4 regions of the Alkalilimnicola ehrlichii MLHE-1 genome follow, and region 1 is predicted to be linked to each of the others. Evidence: predicted binding sites of a transcription regulator. Region 1 holds the regulator's gene; each other region holds the start of a gene.

Region 1 (7,396 bases):
CGCATCCGCGAGATCGCCGGTGAGCACGGTATCCCGCTGTTCGAGGCGCCGCCGTTGGCACGGGCCTTGTATCACACCACGGACATCGACCAGGAGATCCCCGCCGGCCTCTACATGGCCGTGGCCCAGGTGCTGGCCTACATCTACCAGCTCCGGGCCGCCCGGGGCGGGCAGAGCGAGGCGCCGCGGCGCCCGGCGCCGGACATCCCGGCGGAATTCCGGGCCTACGCCGAGCAGGGGGCGCCCGGGGAGCGGGCGTCAGACGACTGACGGCGCCGGTGACAAAAACCCGGCAGGAGCGGCCCGCAAAGGGCCGGAGCAGAGGAGCGGATAAAAGACGATGAACGCCACCCTGATGGACAATCTGCGCAGTGTCGGCCCGCTGGGCCTGGGTACGCCCCTGCTGGTGGTGGCCCTGCTGATGATGCTGGTGGTGCCGCTGCCGCCCATCGGGCTGGATCTGCTGTTCACCTTCAACATCGTGCTCTCGCTGTCCATCCTGCTGGTCACTGTCTACGCCATGCGGCCGCTGGACTTCGCGGTCTTCCCCACCATCCTGCTCATCGCCACCCTGCTGCGCCTGGCGCTGAACGTGGCCTCCACCCGGATCATCCTGCTCGACGGCCATACCGGTACCGCAGCCGCCGGGCGGGTGATCGAGTCCTTCGGCGAGTTCGTCATCGGTGGCAACTACGCCGTCGGCCTGGTGGTCTTCACCATCCTGATCATCATCAACTTCGTGGTGGTCACCAAGGGGGCCGGCCGGGTGGCCGAGGTCTCCGCCCGCTTTACCCTGGATGCGCTGCCTGGCAAGCAGATGGCCATCGACGCCGATCTGAACGCCGGCATTATCGACCAGAAGCAGGCCAAGGAGCGGCGCGAGGAGGTGGCCCGCGAGGCCGACTTCTACGGCTCCATGGATGGCGCGAGCAAGTTCGTCCGCGGCGATGCCATCGCCGGCATCCTGATCCTGGTCATCAATCTGGTCGGCGGGCTGTCCATCGGCATGCTGCAGCACGACATGATCTTTGGCGATGCCGTGCGCAACTATTCGCTGCTAACCATCGGCGACGGACTGGTGGCGCAGATCCCCTCGCTGGTGCTCTCCACCGCCACCGCCATCATCGTCACCCGGGTAGCGGACAGCCAGAAGATGAGCGACGCGGTCACCGGGCAACTGTTCAGCAACCCGCGGGTGCTCTGGGTGGTGGGCGGTGTCATCTTCTTCCTGGGGCTGATCCCGGGCATGCCGCTGTTGCCCTTCGCCTTTTTCGGCACCGTCTGCCTCACCGCCGCCTACCTGATTACCCAGCGCCAGAAGGAGGTCGCCGAGGCCGAGGCGCAGGCCGGTGCCAAGGCCAGCGGTGAGCAGGCCGAGGCCAAGTCGCCGGAGCAGCGCGAGCTCAGCTGGGACGACGTACCGCCGGTGGACGTGGTGGGCCTGGAGGTGGGTTACGGCCTGATCCCGATGGTGGACCGCAACCAGGGCGGCCAGTTGCTCACCCGGATCAAGGGGGTGCGCAAGAAGCTCTCGCAGGACCTCGGCTTTCTCATCCAGCCGGTGCACATCCGCGACAACCTGGACCTGGGCCCCAACACCTACCGGATCTCCATCAAGGGGGTGCCGGTGGCCGAGGCAGAGGTGCAGCCCGGGCGCGAACTGGCCATCAACCCCGGCAGCGTTCAGGGCCAGGTCAAGGGCATCCCCACCAAGGACCCGGCCTTCGGCCTGGAGGCGGTCTGGATCGAGCCCTCGCAGCGGGATTACGCCCAGACCCTCGGCTACACGGTGGTGGACACCAGCACGGTGATCGCCACCCACCTGTCGCAACTGGTGCAGCAGAACGCCCACCGCCTGCTGGGGCACGAGGAGGTGCAGAAGCTGCTGGATATCCTCGCCCAGAGCCAGCCCAAGCTGGTGGAGGAGGTGGTGCCCAACACCCTGCCGTTGTCGGTGGTGGTGAAGGTGCTGCAGAACCTGCTGGAGGAGCGCATCCCGGTGCGCGACATGCGCAGCATTGTCGAGATCCTGGCCGAGTACGGGGCGCGCAGCAAGGACCCGGCCCAGCTCACCCAGGCGGCGCGCGAGGCACTGGGCCGCCAGATCGTGCAGAACATCGCCGGCATGACCCGGGAGCTGCCGGTGATGACCCTGGATCCGCAACTGGAACAGATGTTGCTAAATGCAATACAGGGCGGCGGGGAAACGTCGGGCGGCTTCGAGCCGGGCCTGGCCGAGCGCCTCCAGCAGTCGTTGGCGGACACCACCCGCAAGCAGGAGATGGCGGGTCAGCCGGCGGTCCTGCTCACCTCGCCGCAACTGAGGAGTTGGCTGCAGCGGCTTATCCGCCACAGCGTGCCCAGCCTGCACGTGCTCTCGTACAACGAGATCCCGGATGACCGCCAGGTTCGCATCGTAGCCACCGTAGGCCAGCAACAGCAGGTCGGCGGCGGCCAATAAAGGACAAGAGGGCAGGCGATGAAGATCCAGCGCATATTCGCCGAGGACATGCGGCAGGCCATCCGTAAGGTGCGCGAGGAGCACGGCCCCGAGGCCGTGATCCTCTCCACCAAGCCGGTTGAGGGTGGGGTGGAGGTGATCTCCGCCATCGACTACGACGAGCGGGCCGTGCAGCAGGCGGCGGGTGGCGCCGGCGAGCGGGGGGCGGGGCGTCCCGGCGGTTTGCCGCTGGGGGCCATCGGCGAGAACCGCCACCGCCGTCAGACGACCGCGGAGGCGGCCGCCGCTGGCGGGGCGTCCCGGCGGCAGGTGGACATCACCGTGGGCGACGATGACGACGGGGAGGCCCTGTTCGCCGATCTCCAGGCCGCCCATGAGCAGTCCAGTCGCGAGGCGGCGGCGCAGCAACCGGCGGCGGGGGAACGGCCTGTGCGGCGCCGGGGCCGAGGGGCTGAGACCGCGCCCCGGGTGGAGTGGGCCCAGGACCCGGCCATGAATGAGATGCGCGAGGAGCTGCGCCAGTTGCGCGGGTTGTTCGAGAGTCAGCTCAGCCTGATGGAGTGGGGCCGGATGGGGCAGCGGCACCCGGCCCGGGCCGGGCTGCTCAAGCGCCTGGCCGATATGGGGATGGGCAGTGACGTGGCCCGCCGCCTGGCCGACCACATCCCCGCCGAGGCGGAACCGGGCGAGGCCTGGGCCCGTGCCCTGGCGATCATCGAGCGCAACCTGCAGGTGGCCGAGGACGACATCCTGGAGCAGGGCGGGGTGATGGCCCTGGTGGGGCCCACCGGGGTGGGCAAGACCACCACCGTGGCCAAGCTGGCGGCGCGCTTTGCCCTTAAGCACGGCCGCGATCAGGTGGCCCTGGTCTCCACCGATACCTTCCGCATCGGCGCCCAGGACCAGTTGCGCAATTTCGCCAGCATCCTGCAAGTGCCGGTCTACAACGCCGCCAGCGGCGAGGAGCTGGCCGGGGTATTGGAGAATCTCGATGACAAGCGGTTGGTGCTGGTGGACACGGCGGGCATGAGCCAGCGTGACGTGCGCCTTGCCGAGCAGTTCACGGCCCTGCGCGAGAGCAGTCGGCGACTGCGCACCTGCCTGGTCCTGTCGGCGGCGACCCAGTTGAGCACGCTGACCGAATCCATGCGCGCCTTCGCGGTGGCGGAGCCGCAGGGCTGCATCTTCACCAAACTGGATGAGGCCACCAGCCTGGGCGGGCTGCTCACCGTGGCCCTGCGTAGCCGGCTGCCCATCGCCTGGCTGGGGACCGGACAACGGGTGCCGGAAGACCTTGAGGTTGCCAGGGGTGATAGACTAGCCGAACTAGCTAGTACCTTGGTGGAGGAGTGCCACCAGGAAGTGGACGAGGAGGCCCTGGCGCTGAGCCTGGGCGGTTCAAGGCATGCAGGCGAGTAACACGGATTCCGATCAGGCAGCAGGACTGAGACGCATGGCTAATCCCAGACCGGTCAAGGTCATTGCCGTAACCAGCGGCAAGGGCGGTGTCGGCAAGACCAACGTGTCCGTCAACCTGGCGGCGGCACTCAGTGCGCAGAAGCAGCGCGTCATGCTCATGGACGCGGACCTGGGGCTTGCCAACGTGGATGTGATGCTCGGTCTGTCGCCGCGAAAGAACCTCTCCCACGTCATTGACGGCACGGCCAGCCTGGAGGAGGTGCTGCTCCAGGCGCCCGGGGACTTCACCATCGTGCCGGCCTCGTCGGGCACCCAGCGCATGGCCGAACTCACCCCCGCGGAGCATGCCGGGCTGATCCGCAGCTTCAGCGAGCTCAATCACGAGCTGGACTACCTGCTGGTGGATACCGCCGCCGGCATCTCCGACGGTGTCATGAGCTTCGCCAAGGCCTCGCGCGAGGTCCTGGTGGTGGTCTGTGACGAGCCCTCCTCCATCACCGATGCCTACGCCCTGATCAAGGTGCTCAACCGCGACCACGGGGTGGAGCGCTTTCACATGGTGGCCAACCGGGTGCGTTCCCCCGAGGAGGGCCGGCAGTTGTTCCGCAAGCTCTCCGCCGCCACCGACCGGTTCCTGGACCTGGCCATCGACTACGTGGGCATGGTCCCCGAGGACGACTGCCTGCGCCGTGCGGTGCAGAAGCAGCAGCCGGTGGTGACCAGTTACCCGGGCAGCCCGGCCGCGCGGGCCTTCAAGGACATGGCCATGCGGGTGCGTAAGTGGCCCTCGCCGGCGCATCTGGCCGGCACCCTGGAGTTCTTCGTGGAGCGCCTGGTGCAACACAGCACCGGGGAGGTGTCCTCATGAACGGACATGCCATGTACGCCGAGGTGGCGGCTCAGCACGACAACGATCTGCTGGTGCAGCACGCCTCGCTGGTCAAACGCATCGCTCACCACTTGGCCGGCCGTTTGCCGCCCAGTGTGCAATTGGACGATTTGATCCAGGCCGGCATGGTGGGCCTGCTGGAGGCGGCGCGGCAGTTCGACCCCGGTCAGGGGGCCAGCTTTCAGACCTACGCCGGTATCCGGATCCGCGGCGCGATGCTGGACGAGATCCGGCGGCTGGACTGGACCCCGCGCTCGGTACACCGCAAGGGCCGCTCGGTGGCCGAGGCCATCCGGGCCGTGGAGCATCGGACCGGGCGAGATGCCCGCGACCACGAGGTGGCCCAGGAGCTGGGCATCACCCTCGATGAGTACCACCAGATCCTGCAGGATGTCTCCACATCCCGCATCTTCAGCATCGACCAGGAGGATCCGGCCACCGGCGAGCCCCATCAGTTGCCCGGGGATCATCCGGAGCCGTTCGCCGAGATCACGGACGAGGGCTTCCAGAGGGCACTGGCCGAGGCCATCCGCCGGCTGCCCGAACGGGAGCAGCTCATCATGGCCCTGTACTACGACGAGGAACTCAACCTGCGCGAGATCGGCGAGGTGTTGAATGTCACCGAGTCACGCGTCAGCCAGATCCACGGTCGGATTGTGGTCAAGCTGCGAGAGGCGTTAAAGGAATGGCTCGGCCGGAGCTGAGCCGTGCCGAACACCACTGGGCCGGATGCAATTAGGGGGATAGCCATAGCCATGAACAAGAATATGAAGATCCTCATCGTGGACGATTTCTCGACGATGAGGCGGATCATCAAGAACCTGCTGCGCGACCTGGGCTTCAACAACACGGTGGAGGCGGACGACGGCAAGACGGCGTTGCCCATCCTCAAGCGCGGCGGCATCGATTTCCTGGTCACCGACTGGAACATGCCGGGCATGAGCGGCCTGGACCTGCTCAAGGAGGTGCGCGCCGACCCGGAGCTCAAGGACCTGCCGGTGCTCATGGTCACCGCCGAGGCCAAACGGGACCAGATCATCGCGGCGGCCCAGGCCGGGGTCAACGGCTATATCGTCAAGCCCTTCACCGCGGTCACCCTGAGGGAGAAGATCGAGAAGATCTTCGAGCGGATCGACGCCGGGGGGGCCTGAATCCATGGGGCGTGAACAGGACGACACCCTGGCGCAGTACCGGGAGGCCGCCGAGCGCCTGCTGGCCGCCGTGGAGCAGGGCGATGCCCAAACCGCTGACGCCATCGTCGACGAGTTGACCCACCTGCGCGAGACTGAGCTCTTCCAGCAGCTGGGGCAGCTCACCCGCGATCTGCACGAGGCCATCAAGTCCTTCAAGCTGGACACCCGGCTGTCGGACATCGCGGCCAACGACATCCCCGATGCCCGCGAGCGCCTGAACTACGTCATCACCATGACCGAGCAGGCCGCGCACCGGACGCTGGGCATTATCGAGGAGGCCATGCCGCTCACCGATACGCTGCGCGACCAGTCCGCCGAGCTGGCCGAGCGCTGGCGCGCCTTTCGCCGCCGTGAGCTCTCCGCCGACGAGTTCCGTACCCTGTCGCGGGATATCGACGGCTTCCTGGGACGCACCCGGCTCTCCGCCTCCGACCTGCACAGCAAGCTCTCCGAGGCGCTGATGGCCCAGGACTACCAGGACATCACCGGCCAGATTATCCGCCGGGTCATCGGACTGGTGGAGGAGGTCGAGGAGAACCTGGTGCAGATGGTCGCCCTGTCCGGCAAGGCCCGGGGTGAAGAAACCCGCCGGGCTGCCGATAAGCCCCGGGAGAGCAAGGAGACCGACATGCGGGGCGAGGGGCCGCAGATGCCCGGCAAGGGCGAGGACGTGGTCAAGGGCCAGGACGACGTGGACGACCTGCTGTCCAGCCTCGGCTTCTGAGCCGTACGCCGCACCGCCCGCCGGCGGGCGCCGGCCGCTCCGCCACCGCATCACAATCAGGGGGCAGGCATGGGGATCGACATCGAAGACGACATCGTCCAGGACTTCCTGGTGGAGTCCCGGGAAATCCTGGACAACCTCGGTGAACAGCTGGTGGATCTGGAGCAGCGGCCTGACGACAAGGACCTGCTCAATGCCGTCTTCCGCGGTTTCCATACCATCAAGGGCGGCGCCGGCTTTCTCAACCTGGACCCGCTGGTGGACGTCTGCCACCGCACCGAGGATGTCTTCAACCTGCTGCGCAACGGCGAGCGCACGGTGACCCCGGAGCTGATGGACACCGTGCTGCAGGCGCTGGATGTGGTGGTCAATCAGTTCAATAGCATCGAGAACGGAGAGGACCCGCAGCCGGCCGCACCGGAGCTGTTACGCGACCTTGAGGCCCTGAATATCACCGACGAGCAGCGCCTGGGCACCGACGGTGATGAGGCAGCGTCGACGGCCACCCCCGCCGGCGATGAACCCGCCGCGGCCGGTGAGCCGGAGGGCGACATCAGCGATCGGGAGTTCGAGGCCCTGCTGGATGCCCTGGAGGAGGAAAAGGGCGAGGGCGACGCTGCGCCGGCGGAGGTCCGGGCGCCGGCGCAAGGCGCCGCCGGCGGTGATGAGATCTCCGACGAGGAGTTCGAGGCACTGCTCGACGAGTTGCA
Region 2 (7,396 bases), 340 kb from region 1:
GAGACCAGCCGTCGCTGCATGTAATCATACAGCTCGTCAAGGTTCTGCGCCAGCTCGCCGCCGGCCTTGCGGTCCAGCCCGCCGCGCAGCCCGTCGATAATGGCGATGGCCTTGCCGATAAGCTGGCTCTTGAGGGCGCGATCGCCCTGGTGCAGTGCTCCCTTGGCCTGGGCGAGCCGGTCGATGCCACCATCGAGCAGCATTTCGATGAGCCGGTGCGGATCGGCGTAAGCCGCCCCGCTGTAGGCCCCCACCTGCTGATACTGATCGATTCCGCTGTTCATGGCTGCGTAGCTCATTCCCGCTGCCCTCTGCTGATTGGGTGATTGTCACCCATTGTTAGCGACCATTCATCCCCGGACTTGATAGTGGTGTTTCGGCACCAGTGCCCCGCTCCCCCGGGACAGGGCCACATGCCCTCCCCAGTCACTGCGAGCACGCCCCCACACCCCACCGTCACTGCGAGGAGGCGAAGCCGACGCGGCAGTCTGCCGCCCTGGATCGCCACGGGCCTCCGGCCCTCGCGATGACGGGGGGTGCGCCCCCTGTCACTGCGAGGAGCGAAGCGACGTGGCAGTCTACCCCTCCGGATCGCCACGGGCCTCCGGCCCTCGCGATGACGGGGGGTGCGCCCCCTGTCACTGCGAGGAGCGAAGCGACGCGGCAGTCTACCCCTCCGGATCGCCACGGGCCTCCGGCCCTCGCGATGACGGGGGGTGCGCCCCCTGTCACTGCGAGGAGCGAAGCGACGTGGCAGTCTACCCCTCTGGATCGCCACGGGCCTTCGGCCCTCGCGATGACGGGGGGTGCGCCCCCTGTCACTGCGAGGAGCGAAGCGACGCGGCAGTCTACCGCCCTGGATCGCCACGGGCCTCCGGCCCTCGCGATGACGGGAAAAAAGCCTTCGGCCCTCGCGATCACGGGGATGGCTCCTGTGCCCGACGCGACTATTGCTGATTCAACAGGTTAAGCTGGTTATCCAGGAACTCGCTGGTCTGGTTCATCTGCGCGATCATCGAGTCCATGGCGGAAAACTGGCGGATCAGCCTCGCCTCCAGCTGATCCATCCGCCGGTCCAGGCGCTCCTGCTGTGGCGCCAGGGCGGCGAGCCGGTCCTGCAGTGACTCGGTGCGGCTGTTGATCACGCTGTCCCGGCCGGTGAACTCATCCACGGCGCCTTGCAGGCGCGCGGCCAGCCCGTTCTCCTCGTCCGTGAACAGACGGATGACATCCAGCCGGTTCTCGCTCAGCGCATCATCCAGCCGGGCGTCGTTGATCTCCAGGGTACCGTCCCGGCGGGTGGTGATGCCCAGGTCCGCGAGGGTCTGCACCGGCCCGCCCGCCCCCGGCAGCGGCTCGCTGATCATTTGGCGCAGGCGGGCCTGCACCGAGCGGAGGGTGGAGTCGCCCTTGAGCTCACCCGCCTCGCCGGACTCCGGGTCGAAGGCGTTCAACTCACCCAGGGTCCGCTGCAGGCTGTTGTAGGCCCCGACAAAGTCGCTCACCGCGGAGGCGGCCGACCCGGGCTCCTCCGCCACGTTGATCCGGGCGCTGTCCACCGCGCTGAGCGTGAGGGTGACGCCATCGATCACGCCGCTGATCTCATTGCCGGGCCGGGTGATTCGCAGTCCGTCCACGAACAGTTCGGCGTCCTGCGCAGCGCGCAACTGGGAAAAGTTGTCGCCGGCGCGCACACCATCCTCGTCCGGCTCGGCCAGGTTCTCAGCATCGAATGCCAGCCGCTCCAGCAGCGGGTCGCTGTCCGGGTCGTCGGGATCGACGGTGATCGCCGAGACGGCGTTCTGGTCGCCGGTCTCCCGGCTGGTGATCACCAGCCGCGGGCCCTCGCCGTCGTCCACCACCGAGGCACGCACGTTCTCGCTCTGGTTGTTGATGGCGGCGCGCACGTCCTGCAGGGTGTCAGCCCCTTCCTCCAGTTGAAAGGTCTCGGCGCTGCCGTCCTGGTACTCGATAGTGAAGCTGCCGGTGCCCAGCGAGGTGGTGCCCGCCGAGAAGTCCTCCACGTCCTCGAACAGGTCCGAATTGGTGGCGAGCCGCTGGGCCTGGGCCAGTTGAGTGACGTTGACGTCGTAGCTGCCGGGTGGGGCGTCGCGGCCGGCGGAGACGCTGACCGCCGACTCGTTGTTGCTGGTGGCCACCACGCTGCGGAAGTCGCTCTCAGCGGAGACGTTGCCTAGGGCACCGCCGAAGTCGGTGATGGCCTGCTGCAGCCGGCCCAGCCCGGAGATCTGGGCCTCCAGCCGCGACTCCTGGCGGTCCAGCCGGTTCTGACCGGGCTGGCGCTCGGCCGCCACCAGCTGGTCGACCAGATCGCGGATATCCAGACCCGACCCCACACCCAGGGAACTGATACTTGCCATTGGACCCACCTGCCCTGCTCGGTTGACCGTGCCGGCAGCCTGCGCTGCCCGACCCCGGGCGCAACATACAAAAACCGCGCCAGGCGCCTACGCCTGCTCGCGGACCAACAGCCCCTTGAGCTCTTCTAAATGCTCGGCGATGGCCAGGATCTCCTCCGGCGGGAACTGCCGGACGAGCTCCTCGCTCTGCGAGTCGAACACCTTGACCACCGTCCGACCCGTATCCTCGTCGATGCTGAACTCCAGATCGCGCTGGACCAGTTGCACGAACTCGTTGATGCGATCCACCGCCTCGCCCACCTCCTCGGCGGTCGGGTCGGTGCCCCGCCGCGGGTCCTCCGCCCGCGCCGGGTCGCGGGCCGGCTCGGAGGCCGGCGCCGACTCGGAGGCCGGTCGCGGCGCCGCAGCGCCATCGGTCGCCGGGCGCGCCCCGGCACCCGACACCGCCTCCCGGCCACGGGCGACCGCTGCGCGGATCCCGTCGAGGTTCGGCGTTGTCACAGTGCTGTTGCCATCCATCTCCTGCCTCCTGCCACCGCCGCGGGGCGCGGCAACACCATTGTCAGACCGATCAGTGACCCGACGTCGCGAGGACCCGGGCCCCACCGTCATTGCGGGGACCACCGCGCCAGACCGTCATCGCGAGCGCCGAACGATCTCCCCTGTCATTGCGAGGGCCGCCGACCTTCTCTCCGTCATCGCCTGGGCCGAAGGCCCGTGGCGATCCAGAGGGGTAGACTGCCGCGTCGCTTCGCTCCTCGCAGTGACAGGGGGCGCACCCCCCGTCATCGCGAGGGCCAAAGGCCCGTGGCGATCCAGAGCGGTAGACTGCCACGTCGGCTCCGCCTCCTCGCAGTGACTGGGGCGGCCCATCCCACCGTCATCGCGAGGAGCGAAGCGACGCGGCGATCCATAGGCCTTGGACTGCCACGTCGCTTCGCTCCTCGCAGTGACGGTGGGGGGCGTCGCAGTCCGCCTGACCGTTATAACGGCCCCTTTCCGGATAACTTTAGCCCCCGACGCCAGAAAACCGAACCGACACACACAATAAAGGCCCGAAGCGGCTTCACCGCCCCGGGCCGGAGATGCATGGGTTGATGGGCCCTGGTGCGTGTGCGGACTCAGGCCTGATCGCTGACCAGCAGCCCCCGGACCCGATCCAACTGCTCCGCCAGGGCCAGGATCTCGTCGGCGGGGAACTGGCGCACCAACTCCTCGCTGTTGGTGTCAAACACCCGCACCACGGTGCGACCGGTGTCGTCGTGCACGCTGAACTCCAGATCGCGCTGGACGACCTGCACGAAGTCGTTGATCCGATCCACCGCCTGGCCCACCTGCTCGGCGGCCTTTTCCGCCTGGCGGGCCGTTTCGGCCGCACCGTCGCCCATGCGGGCGGCGGAAACGGCCTCGGCCCCCGCGGGCGCGAGCGAGACCTTCCCCTGGCTCTCGCTGCCCCCCGAGGGCCGAAGCGGCTGCACATTCAGCGTAGACACCTTCATGCTGGCATCCATCTGATCCTCCTCCCCCGATGGCGGGGTCAGAGGCGACCGGGGGCCTTCCCGCCCCGGGTCGCCTCGTCACTCAGATCCCGAAGGGCCGGCTTACTGGAGCAGGGCCAGCACGTTGTTCGGGAGCTGGTTGGCCTGCGCCAGGACCGAGGTGCCAGCCTGCTGCAGGATCTGGCTGCGGGTCAGGGCCGCGGTCTCAGCGGCGAAGTCCGCGTCCAGGATCCGGCTGCGGGAGGCCTCCAGGTTCTCCGAGGTCACCGACAGGTTGGCGACCGTGGACTCGAAGCGGTTCTGGACCGCACCGAGGTCGGCCCGAAGGCTGTTTACCTGGGCGAGGACAAAGTCCATGGACCGGATGGCGTCGGAGGCATTATCACGGGTGGAGATATCTACGCTGGCCAGTGTTTTCTCCTCCCCGTCACCCAGGTTATCCAGACCCAGGTTTCCGACATCCGTACCCTGTACGTCGACCGACTCACCCAGCTGCCCAGTCAACTCAATGGCCCGGGCAAACCCTGCGATATCATCTTCGTTTGCACCGAGATCGGCCCCGTCGACAAAGGTGATCCCCTGCGAATCCGCGCCTTGGGTGAATTGGAGATCAGCCCCGTCCCCACTGAGAACCACTTGGGTGTCATCATCCGGATCGATCTGAGCACTGACCCCACTCACTCCGGCCTCATTGATTGCATCGGCCAGCCTGGTAGCGGCCTCGGTCTGGCTCGCCGTGCCGTCCACGGTGATATCAACCCCATTGAGCGAGAAGGCCAGCCCGGTATTACTGGCAGTGTGCCCACTGGCATCAATGGTGGCTTCGACCTCCAGCGCCCTATCGGCCTCGACGCCGGTATCACCAGAGACGGCGTTGATCGCAGCAACGATGTCATCCACATCCGCGAAACCGTCCTCGGCCTCGATGCCGGACAGATCCACCGCTTCACCGTTGATGGTCAGATCATCGGTGATGTTAAAGCTCGCGGTGGTGGCATTCGCGTTATCCACCAGTTCCGTGAAGTCAATGTCATCACCGGCAAAGAGCTGGGCACCCAGTTGGTCACTGCGGGCATCCACGCCATCCACCGAAATGGTTTGACCACGATTGGCACCCACTTGGAACAGGATCTCCTCCAGGCTGCCGTCCAACACGTTCTGATCGTTGAACTGGGTCGCCTGGGCGATACGCCCGGCCTCCGCAATCAGCTGCTGGACCTCGTTGTTCAACGCCTGGCGGTCCGACGCGGAGTTGGTGTCATTGGCTGCCTGGACGGCCAGCTCACGAATGCGCTGCCCGATGTTCCCGATCTCTTCCAAGGCCCCTTCGGCGGTCTGAGAGAGGGAGATGCCATCGTTGGCGTTCCGGACCGCTTGGTTGTTGCCGTTGATCTGAGCGGTGAATCGCTCGGAGATGGCGAGACCCGCGGCATCATCCTTGGCGCTGTTGATCCTCAGCCCGGACGAGAGCCGCTCCAGCGACACATTCAGTTGGTTCTGCGATGCGTTCAGATTCCGCTGCGCATTAAGAGAAGCGATGTTGGTGTTGATTACCTGTGCCATGGCTCACATCCTCGTTTCCGATGGGGCCATTGATGCCCCGACTGGGTTGCTGACCTGGGGGCGACGCTGGCCGCTATCCTCCCCGTTCGCCCTTTGTAGCGGCAAGCCACCGGAAACCTTTAGCCTTTGGGCGGAAAGAATCTTCCGCTCTCATAGGTTGTTGCTTTCCCAGAAAAAACACACACCAACAAGGAAGCCTGCGAGGCGCAGGAGGCAACGGCCGGACCACGCAGGTAAGACACCTCGGCTTCCCACCGGCAACTCCCTTCCGGCCATGCATCGCCGCCATGGCCGGATATGCAATCCAGCGCCACTTTCCTTTACAGTGCCCGAATACACACCAAGGGATTACTACAGGCTCAACCGGCATGCCCAAACATTCAGCTCCCATCCAGACGTACCGCGCCATCGCCCAAGCACTCAATGCCGGAGATATCCACGGGGCACGGATCCTCTGCGATAAGGCCCTTGAGCGCAACAGCAGCGACGGCTGCGTGCTCACCCTGCACGCCCGCCTCCTCTGGCAAGAGGGACGGCCCGAAGAGGCGCTCTCAGCGTCAAGGGAGGCATTGGATCAAGGGGGGGAAGGCGCAGCCGATGCGGCCGCGATTCACGCACAATTCCTCCTGGAACTCAACCACACCGACGACGCCCTCGGGTTCCTCCGCCGGGCGGCGGAGAAGGCCCCTGAGCACCGTCGCTTGCAAGCCCTCCTCGCGCAGGCCCTGGTCAAGGCCAACCGCCGCGAACAGGCGCGCGACATCCTTGTGGAGCTGATCAAGACGCAACCCGACGCCGATACCTTAAACAGCCTGGGGCACGTCCTGTTCGACCTTGGTGACGGTGAGGCCGGGTTTCAGCAGTTGCAGTTGGCCGGGGTGCTTGAGCCAGGAAATCATGTCCTCTGGTCTAACATACTGATGATGGCCCACTACCTGCCATCTCAAAGTGCCAGGGACCTACGCAAACTGCATGCGCGCTGGTACGCAAACTGCGCCGCCCATCTAGAGACAGAACGCCATTTCGAGCGGGATCGCGACCCGGAGCGCCCACTGCGCATCGGTTTCATTTCCAATGGGTTCCACTCGCATCCCGCCGGCTGGCTCAGCTTCGGTGCGATCAATACCCTTGCCCGGTATTTTGATCACACGCTGCATCTCTACTCCACTGCACCACCCCGACCCAAGGACTTCCTATCACACCGCTTCCAGAACATGACCGGCCACTGGTGCCAAATGGTCCATTGGTCGCAAGAGGCCATCCATGCGCAACTGTTGAAGGACCGACTCGACATCCTGGTGGACATGACCGGACACAGTGGGTATTCGGCACTGTCCGCCATAGCGAGAAGGGCCGCCCCGGTTCAAGTCAAATGGGTCGGCGGGCTCTTCAACACCTCAGCAGTGCCAACCATCGATTACCTGCTCACCGATTGGATGGAGACCCCGGAAGGGGTCGAAGAGTTTTATACCGAAAAGCTGATCCGGCTGCCAACGGGGTATGTCACCTATGCCCCACCCCCTTACCTGCCGGACATCGCCCCATTACCCGCAAAGGAGAATGGGTACATCACATTCGCGTGCATGAACAACCTGCATAAGGTCAACCGGGAAATCGCCGGCGTCTGGGCAGGGATCCTGAAAGCAGTTCCGGACAGCCGCCTGCTTATCAAGGACAAGAAGCTATCCGACCCCGGCGCCCGGAAGCAGCTTTGGCACATGCTGGTGGAGGCGGGGGTTCCGGACACAAGGCTGATCCTGGAGGAGGGAGCGCCCCACCGGTACCTGCTAGAGACCTATCATCGGGTGGACATCGCCCTTGACCCCTGGCCTTATTCCGGCGGGTTGACGACTATTGAGGGGTTATACATGGGGGTGCCGGTGATCACGTGCCCCGGACCAACTTTTGCGGGCCGTCATGCCGCCAGTCACCTTCACAACTCAGGCCTGGACC
Region 3 (7,396 bases), 110 kb from region 1:
GTGGTTGGGCATGTAGAGCGGTTGCACGGGGGCATCGCTCTGCACGATATCCTCGACCTTCACGCCCACGTTGGTACCGCGGGCATCGCCCGGGTGGTTGGGATTCCCGGCCGCCTGCCCCTGCTGCGCTGCCTGCAGCACCGAGGCGAAGACCGGCTGGCGCGACCGGTAGGCCTGCTCTGGGCTCCCCGCCACGGTCTCCGAGTTGGCCAGGTTGCTGGCGACGGTGTTGAGGCGGGTCTGCTGGGCGTTCATGCCGGAGCCGGATACATCGAAAACCTTGAACAGGGACATGCGTCAAATCTCCGTCATTCACCGCGAATGGCACCGAGCAGGCCGGTGATGCGATTGCCCAGGAAGGTCAGCGTCGCCTGGTACTGCACCGAGTTCTCGGCAAACCGGGCCTGCTCGACGTGGCTCTCCACCGTGTTGCCGTCCAGGGCCGGGCCGTGGGGCACGCGGTAGAGGGCTTGCGGGTCGCCAGCCAGGCCGCCCCCGCGGCTGACCGCAAAGTGCTTGGCATGGGTTGCCTGCAACGGCTGGGCCTGCTTGCCCTCGGCGGCCCGCATGGCCGCCTGGAAGTCCATATCCTGGGCCTTGTAGTGCGGTGTGTCGGCATTGGCGATGTTGGAGGCCAAGAGCTGCGAGCGCTCGGCGCGCAGGCGCAGGGCCAGTTCCTGGGTGCCAAAGGCTTTGTCCAACGACAGGCTCATTACTCACCTCTCCTGTGGTTTCCATGGGAGATTAAGCAATCAGCATGCCAGGTCAGACATTGGGAGGTGGTGGCGATCTGGGGGCGGGGTGGCGGGTGTTCCCCGGTGGGGCGTCGCCGGCCAGGGATGGCCGGCGACGAGCCTACAGGGATGTACTCGCGGCGTCCCCACCGGGGAACACCCGCCACCCCGCCCCCAGATCGCCAACGCCTGAGTCAGACCATCCGCTCGCCGTCGAGCCAGGACGGGACGGGCGGCTGCCCTTTACCGGCCGCCGGCAAGGCCTTGCCCCGAAGGGGCGGATTCAGGCGCGGCGGTAGACGACACCGCCGTCCAGGCGCTTCATCTCAAAATCCGCCGCATAGCCGGAGAGGGACTCCGAGGCGCCGACGATCAGCCAGCCGCCGGGCCGGACCGCCCGGGCCATGCGGTGAATGATGTCGCGACGGGAATCCGTGGAGAAGTAGATGAGCACATTACGACAGAAGATGATGTCGAACCGACCCAGTGAGGCATAGCTGTCGAGCAGGTTATGTAGCTGAAAGCGGGTCCGGCGCTTGACCTCCGGGCGCACCTCCCAGGTGTCGTCACCCACCTCCCGGAAAAAGCGCTGCTGGCGCTCCGGAGTGAGGCCGCGACGGGCGACACTGGCCCGATACCGCCCCTGACGCGCCATCTCGATCATCCGCGGCGCGATATCGGTGCCCAGGATCTCGGCGTCGATCGCCCCCCGGCCCGACTGGTTGAACTCATCCACCGTCATGCTGATGGAATACGCCTCCTGACCGGAGGAGCAGGCCGCGGACCAGATGCGGATGGAGCGCTGACCACGCTCCACGAAGTCGGGCAGGATGCGCTCGCGCAGGACGCGGAAGGGAAAACCATCCCGGAACCACTGGGTCTCGTTGGTGGTCATCGCCTCGACCACCTTGGCACGCAGGGTCGCACCGCCCGGACGGCGCAGCCGTTCGACCAGCTCCCCCAGATCGGAAACCCGCTGATCCGCCATCAGCGGCCCCAGACGACTCGCCACCAGGTACTGCTTGTTGTCGCCCAACACAATGCCGCTGGACGACTCCAGTAACTGGCGGAACGCCTGGTAGTCTTTCTCTTTAATGGCTGAAACGCTCAAGCTCACTCCCTGCGATAGTCACCACCGCGGCAGGGGTGCGTACCGTGTCGGCCGCACCTCAGCGCTGCGTCACCGCCGCAAGGCGGTTCTCCACCCGCGCCGCCAGTTCATTGGAACGGAACTTCGACAGAAAATCGTCCGCCCCCACCTGCTGGACCATCCGCTCGTTAAAGACCCCGGACAACGACGAATGCAGCAGCACATGGAGCCCCTGCAGGGCCTCGTCGGTGCGGATACGGCTGGTCAGCGTGTAGCCGTCCATGCGGGGCATCTCCACGTCGGAGATCACCATCAGGAGCCGGTCGAGCGGTGAGGGGGTCTCCCCCGTCCAGGCCTTGAGCTGTTCCAGCGCCTCCAGGCCGTCCCGCACGGCGGTGCACGCCAACCCCAGGTCCTCCACAGTGTGCACCACCTGCCGGCGGGCGATGACGGAATCGTCCGCCACCAGCACATGCCAGCCCTCCGCGCCCTGCAGTGCCTCGTCCGCGCCGCCCTCCACCTGCCGCGGGTCCAGCCCGCCGGCGGCGTTGAGTTCGGCCAGCACCTTCTCCACATCGATGATCTGCACCATCTTCCCCTCGATGCGGGCGATGGCGGTCAGGTAGGTCTCCCCGGAGCCCTGGGAGGGCGGCGGCAGCACGTCCTCCCACTGCAGGTTCACGATACGGTCCACCCCAGCCACCAGGAAACCCTGCACCGTACGATTGTACTCGGTGACCACCACGTAGCCGCCATCCCCGACATCCAGCGGCGGGCCACCCACGGCCATGCTCAGGTCCAGCACCGGGATGGTCTGGCCACGGATGTGGGCGATGCCTCGGGCCACCGGGTGGCTCTGGGGGACCCGGCTCAGGCGCGGCGCGGGGATGACCTCCCGCACCTTGAAGACGTTGATGCCGTAGCGCTGGGCGCCGCCGAAATGGAACAGCAACAACTCCATGCGGTTGCGTCCCGCCAGCTGCGTGCGCTGATCGACTGCGTGCAAAATCTGCGACATGACTCCCCCGGTGGCTACAGGACGCCGGTCCAACCCTGGCCTTTGGCATCGGTCGCGGGGCCCGAAACTTGAGGCCCCCGCCCCGGCCCGCCGGCATGCGGGCGGCGAAGGGCCACGGCCCTATTCCACCATAGGTTTTAGTGAATAGGAATGATCGCGGCCACCGAGTGCCCTGGCATGAATCCTGCTGTCACCCTGCACCACCCCAGTCCCCCACAGGGTTCATTGACGGAGCAGCCACAATGCCCAGGCACACCGTGTCGCCCCGGACAATCGGGCTATTGCTGACAGCCATTTTTTTGACGGCCAGCGGTCCCGTGCAGGCGGAGCGCCAGTCGCTCGACGACATCCGGTCCACCGCTGCTACTTGGGTCGAGGGGCAATTTACCGGGCTCGGTGACGAGCTGGAGATCACCATCGGACGGCTGGACCCGCGCCTGCGGCTGCACCCCTGTGACGGCGCCCTGGAGGCGTTTTCTCCCCACGATAATCGGGGTGTTGGCAATCTCACCGTGGGCGTGCGCTGCACCGGCACCCAGCCCTGGACGGTCTATGTCAGCGCCCGGGTGGATACCCAGGTGGAGGTCCTCGTGGCCGCCCGTCCGCTGCGCCGAGGCGAACGCCTGAGGGCCGACAGTGTGACCACCGAGCGCCGCCAGCTCGCCTCACTGCACCGCCCCTACGAGACCGAAGCCGAGCATCTCATCGGCAAGGAGCTGCGCCGATCGCTGCGCCGGGGCGATCTGATTGCCGGCAACGCGCTGGCCGCACCGCAGCTCGTGCAGCGCGGTCGCAGTGTCACGCTGCGCGCGGGCGGCGGCAGGGTGCAGGTGACCGGCCAGGGCAAGGCATTGGAGAGCGGCGTGCTGGGCGATATCGTGCGGGTCGAGGCGGGCAGCTCCGGGCGAGTGGTCGAGGGCCGGGTGGCCGGCGAATCCCTGGTGGAGGTCGGTCGGTGAGGGGCATCGCCACCGGCACGGTTTTCGCATATTCTCAAATCAGCGATAGCCGGCTAAAGTTTCCGGACGATCGGCCGATTGACTATCCAGAGTGACCGCTCAGCCCCACCCCGGGCAACGCTGAGTCAAGATTCTGGACGGAGAGAGCACAATGACGGATCCCATCAACAACGGCAACCGGCTCCCGGCCACCCCGGGACTGACCCCGGGCAATGCCGGCAAGGCAGGTGGCAGCACCCGGCAGGACGGCGCCGGCGAGCGGTCATCGGCTGCCGGCGAGCGCCCCGCCGCCGACCAGGCCGCGGTCTCCGACCGGCTGCAGGCCGTGCGCCAGCAGATCGACGCCACCCCGGAGGTGAACCGGGAGCGGGTCGATGCGCTGAAAGAGCGCATCGCCAACGGCGAGTATCCGGTGGATGCGGAGCGGATCGCCAGCCGCATGGTGGAACTGGAGAACCTCCTGAACGACTGACCGGGCGGCAGGCCGCCCCCGGCACCGTGAGGACGACGGCTTATGACCGACTCTGACCAGGATGACCGCCTCCGTGACAGCCTGCAACGCTGCCAGGAGTGTGCGCACACGGTCATGGCGGTGCTCGAACGGGAGCGCGGCCTGCTGGAGCAGCGCGACCCCGAGGGCCTTACCGCGTTGATGCCCGAGAAGCTGGAGGCGCTGGCGACGCTGGAAGCGGCGGAGCGCCAGCGCGCGGAGGCGGCCTGGGCGCTGGGCTATGCGCCGGACCCGGAGGGCATGCGCCGTCTGCTGCGCGAGCGGTCGGACGCCGGCCTGGAGGCGGAGTGGCAGGCCCTGACCCGCCAGTTGCAGGCACTACAGCGCAGCAACGAGGCCAACGGCCGGTTGATCCACCGCAGCCTGGAGCAGACCGCCGGCATCCTTGCCATCCTGACCGGGGCCCCCGCCCAGGGGGTCACCTACGGGCGGGACGGCGCCCAAGGGGGCGCCGGGCCCGGGCGATGCATCACCAGCGCCTGACGACCGGCGCCGTGGCCGGGCCGGTCGCCCAGCGCGCCGGCTTTGGGGCGGACCGGGGCGAACGTGCGGAACGGGCGATCACCACACTCAGCTAAACCGCCCGATCGTAGCGGCAGCAAACAGGAAGCCCCCGATGGCGTAGCCACCGGGGGCTTCCTGTTGACGGGGCCCGCCGGAGGCAACACCCCGGCGGACGGGCACCCGCCGCCTTACTTCACCTTTTCCTTGATGCGGGCAGACTTGCCGCTGCGCTCGCGCAGGTAGTAAAGCTTGGCGCGGCGCACGTCACCCCGGCGCTTGACCTTCACGCTCTCGATGATCGGGCTGTAGGTCTGGAAGACGCGCTCGACGCCCTCACCATGGGAGACCTTGCGCACCGTGAAGGCACTGTTGATGCCGCGGTTGCGCTTGGCAATCACCACGCCCTCGAAGGCCTGCAGACGCTCACGACCGCCTTCCTTCACCCAGACCTGGACGGTCACGGTGTCGCCGGGACCGAACTCGGGAATCTTGGCCTCGCGGGCCGCCATCTGCTCCTTGTCGAGCTGCTCGATGATGTTCATGCCTGTACCCTCGGTTCTCGATTTACCGGTCCGCTGCCCGGTGCTCATCAATGAATTCTTCCAGAAGCCGGCGGCTATTATCGTCCAGCTCCCGCTCCCGCAGCAATTCCGGCCGCCTCAGCCAGGTCCGACCCAGCGCCTGCTTGCGCCGCCAGCGCGCCACCCGGCCGTGATCCCCGGAGAGCAGCACCGTGGGCACCTGTCGCCCCTCCCAGCACTCCGGCCGGGTGTAGTGCGGGCAGTCCAGGAGCCCGTCGGTGAAGCTGTCCTCCTCCGCGGAATCCTGGTGGCCCAGGGCGCCGGGAATCATCCGGGTGAGGGCGTCCACCATCACCATGGCCGGCAGTTCGCCGCCGCTGAGCACGTAGTCGCCGATGGACCACTCCTCGTCCACCTCGGCCTCGATCACCCGCTCATCGATGCCCTCGTAGCGGCCACAGATCAGGATCAGCCGCTGCTCGTCCGCCAGCTCGCGCACCCCGGCCTGGTCCAGCCTGCGCCCCTGCGGGCTCAGGTAGATGACCCGCGACGGGAGTGTGCTGGCGGCCCGCGCCTTGCGCAGGGTGGTGGCCAGCGGCTCCACCTTCATGACCATCCCGGGGCCGCCGCCGTAGGGGCGGTCGTCCACGGTGCCGTGCCGGTCGCTCGCATCGTCCCGCGGATTCCAGAGCTGGAGCTCCAGCAGCCCCCGCTCCACCGCCCGGCCGGTGATACCGTGGTGCCCCACCGCCGCGACCAACTCGGGGAAGAGGGTGATCACGTCGATCCGGTGCAAGCCGCCGGTGTCCGCCCCGGACTCACCCATGTTCCGCTCTCTGGCCGTCAAAAATCAGGGTCCCAGTCCAGCTCGATGCGTCCGGCGGTCAGGTCCACCCGGCGCACCGTCTGACCGTACACGAAGGGCACCAGCCGCTCCCGGTCGCCCTGCAACACCAACACGTCGTTGGCGCCGGTGGCAAACAGGTGTGACACCCGTCCCAGCGGTTCCCCGCCGGTCGTATAGGCGGCCAGCCCCTCCAGGTCCGCCCAGTAGTACTGCCCCTCGGGCAGTTCGGGCAGATCACGCCGCGGCACGCCAATCTGCAGGCCGATGTAGGCCCGTGCCCGGTCGCGATCCTCCACGTCCCGGAAGGCGGCCACCAGGCCCTTCCCCTGGCAGCGCCCCGCGGTGCGCTCCACTGGCACCCAGTCGCCGTCGTCACGGCGCAGATACCAATGGGGGTAATCCAGTATGGCCTCACGCGGCTCGGTGTGGGAGTACACCTTCACCCAGCCCCGCACGCCATGCAGACCGACCACCTCGCCCATCGGAACGATGTCGTCGGCCCCCTCCATACCGTGCAATGCCGTGTTACTCGGCAGCCTCGGCAGCGCCCTGCTTCTCCGCCTTGCGCAGCAGCTGGGCGGCACGCTCGGACGGGCGGGCCCCCTTGTCCAGCCAGTGGCGCGCGCGCTCCACGTCCACCCGCAGGGGCTCTTCCTTGCCGGCGGCAATGGGGTTAAAAAAGCCCAGGCGCTCAATGAAGCGGCCATCACGGGGGTTGCGGCTGTCCGTCACCACGATGTGGTAAAACGGGCGCTTCTTGGCTCCGGTCCTCGCCAGACGAATGGTTACCATTGCGTAAACCAACCTCTTCAACTGAACAAAGCCGTGCCCACCTGATGATGCAGACACGGCCACGGCAAACTTGAGTAAGCCGGGCATTGTACCGGTTTTGCGGGCAAAGTGAAGTACCCGATGGGCAATGGCGGCCCGCCCGGGGGCCAGGCGCGATTCCGGGCGGACGTCCGCCCCCGCCCGGCGCTACAATCGAGACCCTGAGCCTTCTGGTGTTCGCCCATGCCTTATCCGCCACGCACAACCGTCGCGCCCCGCCTCCCCGCGCTGCTATTGCTGCTGGGGCTGCTCGCCGGCGTCGGCCCGAGCGACGCCCGGGCCGATGACAATGACCGCGACGCCCCGCGCGCCACCCCGGTTATCGGGGTGGAGATCACGCCCCGGGACCTCTCCCGCCGCGTTTCGGTGGCGGGCAACCTG
Region 4 (7,396 bases), 160 kb from region 1:
CGTGTACCCCGAAGGCACCGACGTGGGCATCCGCATCGATGCCCAGCACCTGGTCGCCTTCCGTCGCGAGGAGGAGTAACCCGCCAAGGCAGGGACCGGCCTCATCCGCCCCCGCCTTCGAACGAAAGACGCCCCCGGCGGAGCATGCGGGCACAGACCTCAGGAGAGGCCGGCCGGGAGAAGAGATACCCCTGAACAGCGTGGCACCCCTCACGGCACAGGAAGGCGTGCTGTTCCGGCCGTTCCACCCCCTCCGCCACCGATTCCATGCCCAGGTTGTCCGCCAGGCTCAGGATGGTGCGGATGATGGCCGCCCCACTCTCGTCGGCGTACAGGTCGTTGACAAAGGAACGGTCGATCTTGAGCACGTCAATCGGGAAGCGGCGCAGGTAGGCAAGCGAGGAGTAGCCGGTGCCGAAGTCGTCCATCGCAACCCGCACCCCCATATCGCGGAACTGCCCGAGGGTATCGATGACCGAGGTGACCTCCCGCATCAGCATGCTCTCGGTCACCTCCAGCTCCAGGTTGCCCGGGGGCAGCCCCGCCTCCCCGAGAGCGCCCTCGATAATCCCCGGCATCGCCGGGTCCCGGAACTGGGGCGCCGCCAGGTTGACCGCCAGTTGCACAGGCGGCAGGCCCGCCTGTCGCCAGGCCCGGGCCTGACGGCAGGCCTCGCCGACGATCCACTCGCCCAATTCCATGATCAGGCCGGTCTGCTCCAATACCGGGACGAAGGTCGCCGGTGAATGGACCGGCCCCTCCCCCTCCCGCCAACGCAACAGGGCCTCCAAGCCAATGATACGTCCGGTGGCCGTCTCCACCCGGGGCTGGTAATCGAGATAGAATCCCTCCATGCGGTCCACTGCCCGGCGCAGACGGCTCTCCAGGGCCACCCGGGCCCGTGCCCGCTGGTTCATCTCCGCGGAGTAGTACGCCAAGCGAGTGCTTTCCTCCTGCTTGGCCCGATGCATGGCGGCCTCGGCCCGCTGCATCAGCTCTCCGGGACTGCTGCAGTCATGAGGGTAGAGTGCGACACCCGCGGAGCCGGGCACGTAGAACTCGTCCTCACCGACCCGGAAGAGTTCCTGCAGCGGCGCCAGCAGCCGGTCCACGCCGGCCGCCACCTCGGCATCATCACCGGCGCCGGCCAGCAGGACGGCGAACTCATCCCCCCCGAGTCGGGCCAGGGTCTCGCCGGGGCGCAGACACGCCTCCAACCGGCGCGCCACCTGCTGCAGGACCTGATCGCCGGCATGGTGGCCCACTCCCTCGTTAACGCTCCGGAACCGATCCAGGCCGATGTGCACCAGAGCAAAACACCCCTTCTCCGCCTGCGCCTCGCTGATCGCCTGACGCAGGCGGATCTGGAACAGGGTGCGATTGGGCAGCTCGGTGAGCACGTCGTGATGGGAAAGGTACTGCAGCCGGCGCTCCGCCTCGCGCATCTCCGTAATGTCGTGCACCACCCCGGCCATGCGCAGCGGGCGACCGTCGGCGTCGAAGGCCACGGTGCCTTTCTGATGCACGATTCGGACACTGCCGTCGGGCCGCTGGATACGGTGCTCGATGTCATAGGGCGGGCCGTTCGGCCGCATCGACTCATCGATGGCCTGGCGCACCCGGGCCCGGTCCTCCGGATGCACCGCCTCCATAAAGGCGGCCTCGGTTCCGCCCCATTCCCCCGGGGTCAGGCCGAAGATCCGGTAGACCTCATCCGACCAACGGATCTCGTTGCGCACGAAGTCCGAGACCCAGCTTCCCAAGTGCGCGATCTGTTGCGCCTCCGCCAGCTCCGCCTCCCTGCGTTCCAAGGCCTCCCGGGCCACCTGACGCTCGCGGACATCCTGAAACGAGACCACCGCCCCGGCGATACGCCCCTCCTCGCCATACAGGGGCGCAGCGTTGACCAGGACCGGCACGGGATGGCCGTCACTATGCCGGAACCGCAACTCGCAGCCCTTCAGGACGCACCCCGTGCGCAGCACCTGATCGATGGGCGAGGAGCGGGGCGGCAACGGCTGACTGTCGGGCCCGCTGTGCAGGGCCCACTCCTGGTGATTGGCGCGCAATGCCACCTGCTCGTCGGCCAAGCCGAGCAGCCGGCAGGCGGCCCGGTTGAGAAAGGTGAAGTTGCCTTCGGCATCCACGCTGAAGACCCCCTCGGCCAGGCTCTCCAGCAACTGTTCCCGCATCGCCCCCCCCGGCATGCAGTGCGGAGATGTCCCGCATGATAGTGACAACATATTAGTTCCTTGGTAGGGGAGCCAGTTTGTCAAAACCGGGTGACGTCGGCAATATAACTATTCTACGAATGGTTTTTGACGACGACTCAACTTCCCGCCCCCCCGTCCGATACAGGGGATAGCCAACACACTCTACCGAGCGGCAGTACGCAGCCCAGAGGTCGGGCACGCCGCATGGACACGCGGGAAGCAAAGGGGGTTCCGTGCTCAATAATCTCAAGATCAGCAGCCGTCTGACGCTCTCAGTGGCCACGCTGACCGTGGTGGGCGTGGCGCTCTTCTCAGCGCTGTTCATCTGGCGCACCGGAGCACTGGTGGAGCAGGCCGAACAGCGGGAGCTGGACCATGTCTACCGGGCGCTGGAGACGGAGATCGCCGACGATGCCCGGATGGCCGAGAGCTATGCCTCGCTGATGGCGCACATCCCACAGGTCCGTGCGGCCTTCGCGCGGCGCGACCGCGACTACCTGGTGAACATGCTCCAGCCCATGTACGACGCCAACGCCGAGGCGTACGGGCTGTTCCAGTTCCAGTTTCATGAGCCGCCGGCCACCTCCTTTTTCCGCTTTCACCGGCCCGACCGGTACGGCGACGACCTGTCGGAGGTCCGCAAGACCATTGTCACTGCCAACGAGGCGGCCACCACGGTGCGCGGCCTGGAGGGGGGCGTGCTGGGGATCGGAATCCGCGGGGTGAGCCCGGTCGCCGATCTGGACGGGAACCACGTCGGTGCCGTGGAGTTTGGCATCGACCTGGGACAGCAGTTCGTGGACCGCTTCGCCGAGGAATTCGGGGTGGAGCTCTCCATCTATACCCGTCAGGAGGATGGCTTCCAGGTCTTGGCCAGCACCCTGCGCGGTCAGTCGCTGGTCAGCCAGGGCATGCTCCACCGGGCCTGGACCGGCGACGAGGCGCGTGGCGACACGGAACGCAACGGGGTGCCTTACGCCACGGAGGCACGGCCGATCCACGACTTCTCCGGCGACCGCATCGCGGTTGTGGAGATCGGCATGGACCGCAGCTTCTACGCCGCCACCCTGCGCAACACCGCCCTCCAGGCCGGTGGGATAGCCCTGATCGGCATTCTGGTCGGGCTGGCGGTGGCCTTCTGGCTCGCCCGCGGCATCGTCCGTCCCATCCGCGCCACTGTCGGCCACCTGAACGACATCGCCCAGGGTGATGGCGACCTCACCCGGCATCTGGACGACTCCGGCCGTGACGAGATGGCCGAGCTGGCCACCGCCTTCAACCGCTTCGTGGACAAGATCCGCAAGCTCGTGCGTGAGACCGCCGAGGCGACCACCCAGATCGCCGCCGCCTCCGAGCAGATGGCCACCATTGCCCGGCAGACCCAGGACGGCACGCAGCGCCAGCAGGACGACACCACCCAGGTGGCCACCGCCATGAACGAGATGACCTCCACCGTGGCCGAGATTGCCCGCACCACCCAGGAGGCCGCCGATCTGGCCCATGGGACCGCCAGTAAGGCGGAGGACGGTCGCCAGGTGGTACACGGCTCCATGGAGGCCATCGATCAGCTCGCCGAGGAGGTCCAGGCCGCGGCGCAGGTGATCGAGAAGCTGGCCGAGGAAGGCGAGCACATTGGCTCGGTGCTGGACGTCATCCGGGAGATCTCCGATCAGACCAACCTGCTCGCCCTCAACGCCTCCATCGAGGCGGCGCGCGCCGGCGAACACGGCCGCGGCTTCTCGGTGGTGGCGGACGAGGTGCGCAGCCTCGCCGCCCGTACCCAGCAATCGGTGGGCGAGATCGAAGAGATGATCGAACGGCTGCAGTCGGGCACCAGCCAGGCCGTCTCGGTCATGGAGGAGAGCCGCCAGCAGGCCCGCGAGGGTGTCCAGGCCTCGGCACGCACCGGCTCCACCCTCGAAGAGGTGGCCGCCTCGGTCAGTCAGATCAACGACATGGCCACCCAGATCGCCAGCGCGGTGGAGGAGCAATCGGCCGTCAGCGAGGACATCAACCGGAATATCACCCACATCAAGGATGTGGCCGAGGATACCGGGCGCTCCGTGCAGGAGAGCGCCACTGCCAGCGATCAGCTCGCCCAACTCGCCAGCCAGCTACAGCAACTGGTGGGGCGCTTCAGGACCTGAGTCCGGAACCAGCCCGGCCTCCGGGGCTCCGGGGGCCGGCGTATCAGCCCTTGCGGTGCACGTCCTGCACGTGGGGCAGACTGCCGATGCGGTTCATCAGGCGGCTCATCTGGTTGACGTCCGCCACCTCCAGTGACAGATCCAGCGAGGCGTGCTCACCGCGGGAATCCGACTGGGTGTTGATCCCCAGCAGTCGGATCTGCTCATTGGTCAGCACCTTGGAGACGTCGCGCAGGGCCCTCTGGAGATCCGGCGTGTGGATGATGATATTCACCGGGTAACGCTTGCCCCCCGGATCGGTCCAGGTGACATCGATCAGCCGTTCCGGCGCATCGGAGCGAGCACGGCCCACCTCGGGGCAGTCCCGGCGGTGAATGGTCACGCCGCGGCCCCGGGTTAGGAAGCCGATGATGGGGTCACCGGGCGCGGGCGTGCAGCAGCGGGCCAGCCGGGTCAGCAGGTTGTCCACCCCGTAGATGGTCACCTCGTCACCGCCCGTGCTGGAGACGGTGCTGCGCTTGCGGCTGACCTGCAACGGTTCCTCGCCCTCGGGCCGGGGCAATACCCGCTCGCCGACGATGCTGGCGATCTGACCGGCCGTGATATCACCGCGCCCCAGTGCCGCCAGGAACTCCTCCAGCCGGCGGAAGCGGGTCTTCTGCGCCAGCTCGTCCAAGGGCACGTCCTGCAGCCCCAGCCGGTGGAGCTCCCGGTCGAGGATGTTACGTCCGGCCTGGACGTTCTTGTCGTGATCCTGCTGGCGGAACCAGGCCCTGGCCTTGGCCCGCGCCCGGGAGGTGCGCAGGTAGCCCAGCGACGGGTTGAGCCAGTCGCGGCTGGGGGTGGCTGAGCGTGAGGTGATGATCTCCACCTGACTGCCGCTCTTGAGGGTATGGGTCAGCGGGACCATACGGCCGTTGACCTTGGCCCCGCGGCAGTGATGCCCGACATCGGAGTGGATGTGATAGGCAAAATCGAGCGGGGTGGCCCCCCGGGGCAGGTCCACCACGTCACCCTGGGGCGTGATGACGTAGACCCGGTCCTCGAACACCTCGGCCTTGAAACGATCGATGAAGTCCTCGGCGCCGTTCTCCTCCTGCCCCCACTCCAGGATCTGGCGCAGCCAGGCGATCTTCTGTTCAAAATCGCGGTCCTGGCGGCCGCCCTCCTTGTAGCGCCAATGGGCGGCGATGCCCAGTTCCGCCTCCTGGTGCATGGCGTAGGTGCGGATCTGCACCTCCAGGGTCTTGCCCTCGGGGCCGACCACCGCGGTATGCAGGGAGCGGTAATTGTTCTCCTTGGGCGTGGCGATGTAGTCATCGAACTCCTTGGGGATGTGCTTCCAGAGGCTGTGCACCACCCCCAGCACCGCGTAACAGGTGCCCACGTCCTCCACCAGCACCCGTAGGGCGCGCAGGTCGTAGAGCTCCTCGAAGCGCAGGCCCTTGCGCTGCATCTTCCGCCAGATGCTGTAGATATGCTTGGGCCGGCCCACCACCTCAGCGTCGATTCCGGCCTGCCTCAGGGCCTCCTGCAGTTCCCTGCGGACCCGCTCGATGTAGGCCTCGCGGTCCAGCCGGCGCTCCGCCAGCAGCTTGGCCACCTGCTTGTAGACATCGGGCTGCAGGTAACGGAAGGCCAGGTCCTCCAACTCCCACTTGAGCTGCCAGATGCCCAGGCGATTGGCCAGAGGGGCGTAGATGTCCCGGGTCTCCTGGGCGATGCGCTGCTGCAGCGTCTCGGGCAGGTCGCGGATGCTGCGCAGGTCGTGCAGCCGCTCGGCCAGGGTAATGAACACCACCCGCACGTCCGAGGCCATGGCCAGCAGCATCTTGCGCAGCCCCTCGGCACGTTCCGATTCACCGGACAACTGGCCCGGGTCGTGGAAACGGGAGATGTCCTGCATGCGCGAAGCCCCCGCCACCAGGTGGGCCACGTCATCGCCGAGCTGCTTGCGGATACGGCCCAAGGCGGTGTCATCCAGGGTGGGCAGGTCGTGCAGCAGGCCGGCGGCCAGGGTGGCGGCGTCCAGCCTCAACCCGGAGAGGATGGTGGCCACCGCCACCCCGTGCTCGAAATAGCTGTCACCGGTGGGACGCTGCGCCGACTTGCACCCGGCCTCGGCGAGACGCCAGGCCTCGGCCAGCACCCGGCGGTCGTCCTCGTCCAGCCGGGCAGGCAGCTGCGCTACCCAGCTGTCGTAATCCAGCTGGGCCTCGTCGGGTAATTGTGTCAGTCCGGTATGTACCATTTACACCGTCATCCGCCGTCCATAAGGCGTGAATTGTACCTGTACCGTCTCCGCTTTCACCCCTTGGTTCACCCCATTATCCGCCATGCATCGCGCAAGCACATGTGGCAGCGCCGCATGCCGGGCCAGGCCATCACTGTCTGCAGGTCCAACCACGCCCCAGGCTTGCACAAGCCGCGAAGACTGTATAAATTTACAGTCATCATGACAAACGACACGCTCACACCCCGACAGCAGCAGGTGCTCGACCAGATCCGCGGGCACATCCGGCGCACCGGCTATCCGCCCACCCGGGCCGAGATCTGCCGCGCCCTGGGCTTCCGCTCGCCCAATGCCGCCGAGGCCCACCTCCGGGCCCTGGCCCGCAAGGGGGCCATCGAACTGCGCCCGGGCACCTCGCGCGGCATCCACCTGCCAGAGGAGGCGGCGGCCAACGACAGTGACGGCCTGCCCGTGGTCGGCCGGGTGGCCGCCGGCAGCCCCATCCTGGCCGAGGCCCACATCGACCGGCATTACCGGGTGGACACCCATCTGTTCTCACCCCGGCCCGACTACCTGCTGCGGGTACGCGGCATGAGCATGCGCGATGCCGGCATCCTCGACGGGGACCTGCTGGTGGTCCACCGCACCCACGAGGCCCGCAACGGCCAGATCGTGGTCATGCGGCTGCACGACGAGGTCACCGTCAAGCGCCTGGAGCAGCACGGCAGCCGGCTGCGGCTGCTCGCCGAGAACCCCGACTACCCCACCATCGAGGTGGACCTCACCCGCGATGACGCCAGCCT

What was found. Region 1 encodes FliA, which starts transcription of late flagellar genes. Its sites were predicted from a motif close to GCTAAAGTTNNNNNNNNNNCNGCCGATA; they were not measured.
Region 2: a site for FliA is predicted at 5,540-5,567, ahead of MLG_RS03610 (flagellin N-terminal helical domain-containing protein). Genes of this name have one in related genera too.
Region 3: a site for FliA is predicted at 3,854-3,881, ahead of flgM (flagellar biosynthesis anti-sigma factor FlgM). Genes of this name have one in related genera too.
Region 4: a site for FliA is predicted at 2,328-2,355, ahead of MLG_RS05620 (methyl-accepting chemotaxis protein). Genes of this name have one in related genera too.

What each region holds. Positions count from the first base shown of each region.
Region 1 covers NC_008340.1:1,117,237-1,124,632, forward strand. The annotation lists gene flhB (flagellar biosynthesis protein FlhB) at 1-270, shown strand, start outside; gene flhA (flagellar biosynthesis protein FlhA) at 341-2,461, shown strand; gene flhF (flagellar biosynthesis protein FlhF) at 2,480-3,880, shown strand; gene MLG_RS05050 (MinD/ParA family protein) at 3,915-4,748, shown strand; gene MLG_RS05055 (RNA polymerase sigma factor FliA) at 4,745-5,473, shown strand; gene cheY (chemotaxis response regulator CheY) at 5,525-5,920, shown strand; gene MLG_RS05065 (protein phosphatase CheZ) at 5,925-6,686, shown strand; gene MLG_RS05070 (chemotaxis protein CheA) at 6,756-7,396, shown strand, end outside.
Region 2 covers NC_008340.1:779,730-787,125, reverse strand. The annotation lists gene fliS (flagellar export chaperone FliS) at 1-299, opposite strand, end outside; gene fliD (flagellar filament capping protein FliD) at 948-2,381, opposite strand; gene MLG_RS14700 (flagellar protein FlaG) at 2,469-2,900, opposite strand; gene MLG_RS03615 (flagellar protein FlaG) at 3,503-3,892, opposite strand; gene MLG_RS03610 (flagellin N-terminal helical domain-containing protein) at 3,983-5,443, opposite strand; gene MLG_RS14695 (FkbM family methyltransferase) at 5,812-7,396, shown strand, end outside.
Region 3 covers NC_008340.1:1,004,811-1,012,206, reverse strand. The annotation lists gene flgC (flagellar basal body rod protein FlgC) at 1-294, opposite strand, end outside; gene flgB (flagellar basal body rod protein FlgB) at 309-713, opposite strand; gene MLG_RS04600 (CheR family methyltransferase) at 1,018-1,851, opposite strand; gene MLG_RS04595 (chemotaxis protein) at 1,904-2,842, opposite strand; gene flgA (flagellar basal body P-ring formation chaperone FlgA) at 3,124-3,801, shown strand; gene flgM (flagellar biosynthesis anti-sigma factor FlgM) at 3,953-4,273, shown strand; gene MLG_RS04580 (flagella synthesis protein FlgN) at 4,316-4,795, shown strand; gene rplS (50S ribosomal protein L19) at 5,005-5,358, opposite strand; gene trmD (tRNA (guanosine(37)-N1)-methyltransferase TrmD) at 5,381-6,163, opposite strand; gene rimM (ribosome maturation factor RimM) at 6,181-6,693, opposite strand; gene rpsP (30S ribosomal protein S16) at 6,710-6,976, opposite strand; gene MLG_RS04555 (efflux RND transporter periplasmic adaptor subunit) at 7,199-7,396, shown strand, end outside.
Region 4 covers NC_008340.1:1,278,401-1,285,796, reverse strand. The annotation lists gene MLG_RS05630 (ABC transporter ATP-binding protein) at 1-79, shown strand, start outside; gene MLG_RS05625 (sensor domain-containing protein) at 102-2,192, opposite strand; gene MLG_RS05620 (methyl-accepting chemotaxis protein) at 2,447-4,360, shown strand; gene relA (GTP diphosphokinase) at 4,404-6,611, opposite strand; gene lexA (transcriptional repressor LexA) at 6,816-7,396, shown strand, end outside.